3 regions of the Buttiauxella sp. S19-1 genome follow, and region 1 is predicted to be linked to each of the others. Evidence: predicted binding sites of a transcription regulator. Region 1 holds the regulator's gene; each other region holds the start of a gene.
What was found. Region 1 encodes PurR, which represses purine synthesis genes. Its sites were predicted from a motif close to CANGCAAACGTTTGCNTG; they were not measured.
Positions count from the first base shown of each region.

Region 2: a site for PurR is predicted at 1,038-1,055, ahead of MES37_RS06935 (NCS2 family permease). Genes of this name have one in related genera too.
Region 3: a site for PurR is predicted at 1,414-1,431, ahead of gcvT (glycine cleavage system aminomethyltransferase GcvT). Genes of this name have one in related genera too.

Region 1 covers NZ_JAHWLU010000063.1:11,998-14,271, forward strand. Annotated here, with positions in the region: gene sodB (superoxide dismutase [Fe]) at 1-102, shown strand, start outside; gene cydH (cytochrome bd-I oxidase subunit CydH) at 156-248, opposite strand; gene purR (HTH-type transcriptional repressor PurR) at 541-1,566, shown strand; gene punR (DNA-binding transcriptional activator PunR) at 1,605-2,274, opposite strand, start outside.
Region 2 covers NZ_JAHWLU010000019.1:24,687-26,960, reverse strand. Annotated here, with positions in the region: gene MES37_RS06935 (NCS2 family permease) at 1-933, opposite strand, end outside; gene yieH (6-phosphogluconate phosphatase) at 1,114-1,779, shown strand; gene MES37_RS06925 (LacI family DNA-binding transcriptional regulator) at 1,827-2,274, opposite strand, start outside.
Region 3 covers NZ_JAHWLU010000024.1:20,002-22,275, reverse strand. Annotated here, with positions in the region: gene gcvH (glycine cleavage system protein GcvH) at 1-204, opposite strand, end outside; gene gcvT (glycine cleavage system aminomethyltransferase GcvT) at 228-1,325, opposite strand; gene ubiI (FAD-dependent 2-octaprenylphenol hydroxylase) at 1,784-2,274, opposite strand, start outside.

The DNA of each region.
Region 1 (2,274 bases):
CATGCGTACTACATCGACTACCGCAATGCTCGTGCTGGCTACCTTGAGCATTTCTGGGCGCTGGTGAACTGGGCGTTTGTTGCGAAGAATTTAGCAGCTTAATGCAAAAGTAAATGGGCCGCGATTTGCGGCCCATCTTGATCAAAGCGTAAAAATCAGTGCAGTACGGCAGTTAGTGCGCCGAAAACAATCAAAGCCAAAACAATTACCGTCGTCGTGATTGAAAATTTCAAATCGGTGCTCATCATTAAACTCCTTTTATATCCATACAATCGATGTGTCAGGGTGATTTTCCCACAACCAGAGATAAAAATCCTCCAGGTTTTAATCTGATATCAATTTTCCCTCTTCCACTTTTCGCCTGGATAGGCCAAAATCCCTCGCTAATTTGTTGCGTATCGTCAATTCAATGCCCTCCTCCCGTTTTATGTCGCAATCCCGGCATACCTGCAACCATCATGTTGCCTGTGGAGTCAGCGTACGCAAACGTTTAACATAATAGCAATCAAGGGTTTACGATATAGCCCGGAGTGAATTTTAATGGCGACAATCAAGGACGTGGCGAAGCGCGCAAACGTTTCCACTACAACCGTATCACATGTGATTAACAAAACCCGTTTTGTGGCGGAAGAAACGCGCAATGCGGTGTGGGCAGCAATTAAAGAATTGCACTACTCGCCAAGCGCCGTAGCACGAAGCCTGAAAGTTAATCACACCAAAACGATTGGTCTGCTTGCCACTTCCAGTGAAGCACCCTATTTCGCCGAGATAATCGAAGCGGTGGAAAATAGCTGCTTTGAAAAAGGCTACACCCTGATTTTGGGCAACGCGCACAACAACTTTGAAAAGCAGCGCGCTTACTTATCGATGATGGCACAAAAGCGTGTCGATGGCCTGTTAGTGATGTGCTCTGAATATCCTGAATCATTGCTCACCATGCTTGAAGAGTACCGTCACATCCCTATGGTGGTGATGGACTGGGGCGAGGCTCGTGCCGATTTCACCGACTCCGTGGTCGATAACGCTTTCCACGGCGGTTATCTTGCTGGACGTTATTTGATTGAACGCGGCCACCGCGAAATTGGCGCCATTCCCGGGCAAATGGAACGTAACACCGGTGGCGGCCGCCATGCAGGCTTTATGAAAGCACTGGAAGAAGCGGGAATTTCCATTCCGGAAAACTGGATTGTTCAGGGTGACTTTGAACCTGAATCAGGTTACCGCGCCATGCAGCAGATCATCGGCCAGTCTCATCGCCCAACAGCGGTATTCTGTGGCGGCGACATTATGGCGATGGGTGCTATTTGCGCTGCTGATGAAATGGGGCTGCGCGTGCCGCAGGATATTTCCGTTATCGGTTACGACAACGTACGCAACGCGCGTTACTTCTCACCAGCATTGACCACCATCCACCAGCCGAAAGATTCGCTAGGGGAAACGGCGTTTAATATGCTGCTGGATAGAATCGTCAACAAACGCGAAGAGTCGCAGTCGATTGAGGTTCACCCGCGTCTGATTGAACGCCGCTCTGTGGCTGATGGCCCGTTTCGCGATTATCGCCGCTAAGTGTGTGTCGGATGTCGCGCAAGCGACATCCAGCAGACTTACAGCGGCTCCTGTAACCACTCCTGATTCATCGTGTCACTATCGCCTAAGTAATCCAACAGCCAGGCCAACGCTGGCGATGCATCGTTTTGCTGCCATGTCAGGCAACATGCCGCGTCAGGGAATGGATTATCCAGCGTTAATTCGCGCCATTTCCCTGAAGCAACCCACGGTTTGGCAATATGTAACGGCACCATGCCGATACACAACCCCGCGCTCAAGCAATCCGAACCGGACGCCCAATCAGGCACTACCACGCGGCGCTGGTTATCTAACAGCCAGGTAATTCGTTTTGGTAATGAACGCGAAGTATCTTCCAGAACTAGCGATGGCCAGGCACGCAGGTCATCATCGCTTAACGTCCCGTCGCACTGTGCCAGTGGGTGCGAGGAAGCCACCACGCAACGCCAGCTCAACGTTCCCATATCACGGAAGGCATAACGCCCCCCAACCGGAATCGCCTGAGTCGCGCCAATCGCCACTTCTACGCGTCCATCCGCCAGCGCATCCCACACGCCGTTGAACACTTCCTGAAAGATACGTAATTCGATATCAGGAAAATGGCGATAGAAATCCAGCACCAGTTGCCGCGTTCGCTCCGGTTTTACAATGTTATCAACTGCAATCGCCAGGTGACCGCGCCATCCATTGGCGATCTGTTGGCACTGT
Region 2 (2,274 bases), on a different contig from region 1:
AGAAGTCCCGATAAATGCACCCGCAACTGAAGACACGCTATCAACGTACAGCGCCTGCTTCATGCGTGGGAATTTCCCTTTTTCGTCGGCAAGCCCGGCTTTGTCTGTCACGCCAATCAGCGTGCCGGATGAGTCAAACAGGTTAACCAACATAAAGGAGAAGATAACACCCGCCAGACCAATGTTCAGCGAACCGGCTAAATCAACCTGGCCCACAACAGACAGCACGCTTGGTGGCGCGGAAACAATACCGTGGTATTGCACGTCGCCCATCATCCAGCCCAGCAGCGTGGTGACTACAATTGAAACCAGCACGGCAGCGTGAATATTGCGCGAGGCAAGAATGGCGATGATAAAGAAGCCCAGCGCGCCAAGCAGTACGCTGTGCGAAGTCAGGTTACCGATGGCCACCAGCGTGTCTTTATTAGCCACGATGATGCCGGCATTTTTCAGGCCCATCATGCCGATGAACAGACCAATACCGCTGGTGATACCGACACGCAAACTCACCGGAATGTTCGCAATCATCCAGTAACGCACACGGAAGATTGTCAGCAACAGCAGGCCTACTGCACCCCAGAAAATGGCACCCATCCCAACTTGCCAGGAAATCCCCATCGCACCTACCACCACAAAGGCGAAGAAGGCGTTCAGGCCCATTGCCGGAGCCAATGCGACTGGCAGATTGGCGAAAATACCCATCAGGATGCTACCTAATGCGGCAATCAAACAGGTGGTGACAAAAACGGCCTGGGTATCCATACCAGCGGCGCCAAGGATCTGCGGGTTGACGAAAACGATATACACCATCGTCAGGAAGGTCGTAAGACCGGCGATCACTTCAGTGCGTGCCGTGGTGCCGTGTTCGCGCAGTTTAAACACGCGCTCGAGCAGCCCCGGATTTGCGGCCGGAGTAGATTGTGGTTGGCTCATTAGTGTTAATTCCGAACATTGAGAGGGAAAATCCGTCGTTATCCTATACCAAAAATTCCCAAACATAATGACCCACGCTAATTTTTTTTCATTGAATTTACTTATACGGCAACGATTGCGTGCCGCAAAAATTCTGCAAATTGGGTAAAGTAGGTATTCACTCTTAAATAAGGAAGCGGTATGTCCCGGATAGATGCGGTGTTCTTCGACTGCGATGGCACGCTGGTTGATAGTGAGGTTATTTGCTCCAAAGCCTACGTGCATATGTTTGCGCAATACGGCATCGAACTTGCGCTCGAGGAGGTTTTCAAAACTTTCAAGGGAATCAAGCTCTACGAAATAATCGACACGATTAATACCCGCTATGGAGTGAACTTGCCAAAAGATGAACTGGAGCCGGTTTATCGCGCCGAAGTTTCGCGTCTGTTTGATAGCGAGCTGGTAGAGATTGACGGCGCAGCAGCACTAATTGCGCAAATCAACGTGCCGATGTGTATCGTTTCCAACGGCCCGGTCAGCAAAATGCAGCATTCACTGGGCAAAACCGGCATGCTCCACCATTTCCCGGACAAACTGTTTAGCGGCTACGATATACAGACGTGGAAACCGGATCCGGCACTGATGTTCCACGCCGCCGAGGCAATGAATGTGGATGTCAAAAACTGTGTGCTGGTGGATGACTCTATGGCCGGTGCGCAATCCGGTATTGCCGCAGGCATGGAAGTTTTCTATTTTTGCGCCGACCCACACAACCAGCCGATTGATCACCCGAAAGTAACGACGTTTACCGATTTAACGCAGTTGCCGGAGTTGTGGCGTGCGCGGGGTTGGAATATCACGGTTTAAGAACGATGGCGGATGGCGCAAGCTTATCCGCCCTACAACGACCGCGCTCAGGTGCTTTGACGTAATTCAACCTGGTAGTTGAACAACTCAACACGTGATTCATCTAACTCATCGTCATCATCGTTATTTAGTAACTCAATCAGCATCTTGCCCGCCTCTTTGCCCATTTTTTTATAATCTATACGTATGGACGTTAGTGTCGGATGGGTTTGATCGCAACTGTCAGAGCCATCAAGACAAGCGACTGCGATGTTTCCAGGAATTTTCAGCAAGCGGCGCTGGCACTCAAACATAATCCCCAGGGCAATTTCTTCATGGCTGCAAATAACCGCATCCAGATCCGGCTGGCGTTGCAGTATTTCAGTTAATGCATAACGCCCGAACTGCAGGCTGGCGGCTTCCGGAGTGGTAATCACTTGATCAGAGTTTTGATAGCGGCTGAGCATCGCTTTATGCCAGCCATTAAGCTGCTGGCGTTGCAGGCGGTTGTCCATA
Region 3 (2,274 bases), on a different contig from region 1:
AGAGGCCGCTTTTACAGATTCAGCCACGGCGCAATCATCGCCAGTGCTGACCGTGGAGCCAACGTCTGGCAGGTCGACAAACACCATATCGCCCAGCAGCTCTTGCGCGTGTTCGGTGATACCTACGGTGTAAGACCCATCAGCTTCTTTACGCAGCCATTCGTGTTCTTTGCTGTATTTCAATTCGTTCGGCACATTGCTCATTGTTTTTCTCCTGATTTCGAAATTCACTGCGCGACAGCTTTACCGCCGCGAACAAAAATAGGTTTAGTCACTTTTACCGGCATTTCTCGGTTACGGATTTGCACAATGGCTGTTTCGCCAATGCCCGCAGGAACGCGTGCCAGAGCAATGCTGTAGCCCAACGTTGGTGAGAATGTCCCGCTGGTGATTACGCCTTCATGAATGTTGCCTGATTCATCCGTAAAGCGAACAGGCAGCTCATTACGTAATACGCCTTTTTCGGTCATGATCAAGCCAACGAGCTGTTCGGTGCCTTTCTCGCGCTGGAGTTCCAGTGCTTCACGGCCAATGAAATCGCGGTCTTCTGGCTGCCAGGCGATGGTCCAGCCCATATTGGCGGCCAGTGGAGAAACGCTTTCATCCATTTCCTGGCTGTAGAGGTTCATGCCGGATTCCAGACGTAGTGTGTCACGCGCGCCCAGTCCGCAAGGCTTCACGCCAACCTCAACGAGTTGCGCCCAAAATTCGGCCGCTTTCTCATTTGGCATAGCAATTTCGTAACCCGCTTCGCCGGTATAACCGGTGGTAGCAACAAACAGGTCACCCGCCTGAACACCGAAGAAGGGTTTCATGCCTGCCACTGCTTTACGCTGTTCTTCGGTAAACAGCTGCGCAGCTTTGGCCTGAGCGTTTGGCCCCTGAACGGCAATCAGCGCCAGGTCATCACGCACGGTGACAGAAACGCTGAACGGTTCGGCGTGTTGATTAATCCAGGCCAGGTCTTTTTCACGCGTGGCGGAATTCACCACCAGGCGGAAATAATCTTCGCTCTGGAAATAGATAATCAGGTCATCGATGACACCGCCGGAGGCGTTGAGCATGGCGGTGTAGAGGGCTTTACCCGGCTGGGTCAGTTTGGCAACGTCGTTTGCCACTAAGTAACGGAGGAATTCGCGGGTACGGCTGCCTTTAAGATCAACAATGGTCATGTGTGAAACATCAAACATACCGGCATCGTTGCGCACTGCGTGGTGCTCATCAATCTGCGACCCATAGTGCAATGGCATCATCCAGCCATGGAAATCCACCATACGTGCACCGCAGAGATTGTGCTGTTCAAACAAAGGGGTCTTTTGAGTCATTTTTTCCTCTTTAACCATCTGGTTGAAAAGCGCTGTTCGCTTTCCTTTTCGTCAGACGAAACCCAGCATCACCATCGATCCCGAGGGCGACGCAAACGTTACCTTTTGTCTGAACTTACCACTGAATGGGGGAGTAAACCATAAGGCACAAACCGTCATTGCATTAGCTTATGACCAAAACCAGGGAGGCATGATGCAGAGTATTCGACTGCAAAAATGCGAGACGCTGCGCATAATTAAGAAGTGTTTAAGTCAAAATTTAGTGTTAGCTAACATTTACGACCATTTCAGAAACAATTTCACTACAACGCTAAAAACGTGGGATGAGAAAAAGTAATCCGAGATAAGGGGTGAGATTAGAATTTTTCAAATGAGGGAAGGTGATCTCAGTCACACTGGATGCGCTAAGTCATGCGAGTTACAGCGCTGCGGCTGCAACTCGCAAGTATGAGGAGTGTTTAACGAAGCCAGCTCGGTAAATCGTGTAGCCCCATCGCCTGACGGACAAGCTTTGATTTCACACCAGGAAGGGTATCAGCCAGTTTCAGGCCAATATCACGCAGCAGTTTCTTCGCCGGATGTTGACCGGCAAATAGGTCACGGAAACCCTGCATGCTGGCAAGCATCATCGCCGCACTGTGCTTGCGGCTGCGCTCGTAACGCCGTAGATATAAATACTGGCCGATGTCTTTACCCTGGCGGTGCAAACGACGCACTTCATCAATCAGTTCAGCGGCATCCATAAACCCAAGGTTCACACCCTGCCCGGCTAACGGATGGATGGTGTGTGCGGCGTCGCCCACCAGCGCCAGACGGTGCGCGGCAAAATTACGCGCGTAGCGGCCAGTCAACGGGAACACCTGGCGTTCACTTTCAACGTGACACAATCCAAGGCGCATATCGAATGCCACCGACAGCGCCTGGTTAAATTCTTCAGCACTCACCTGTT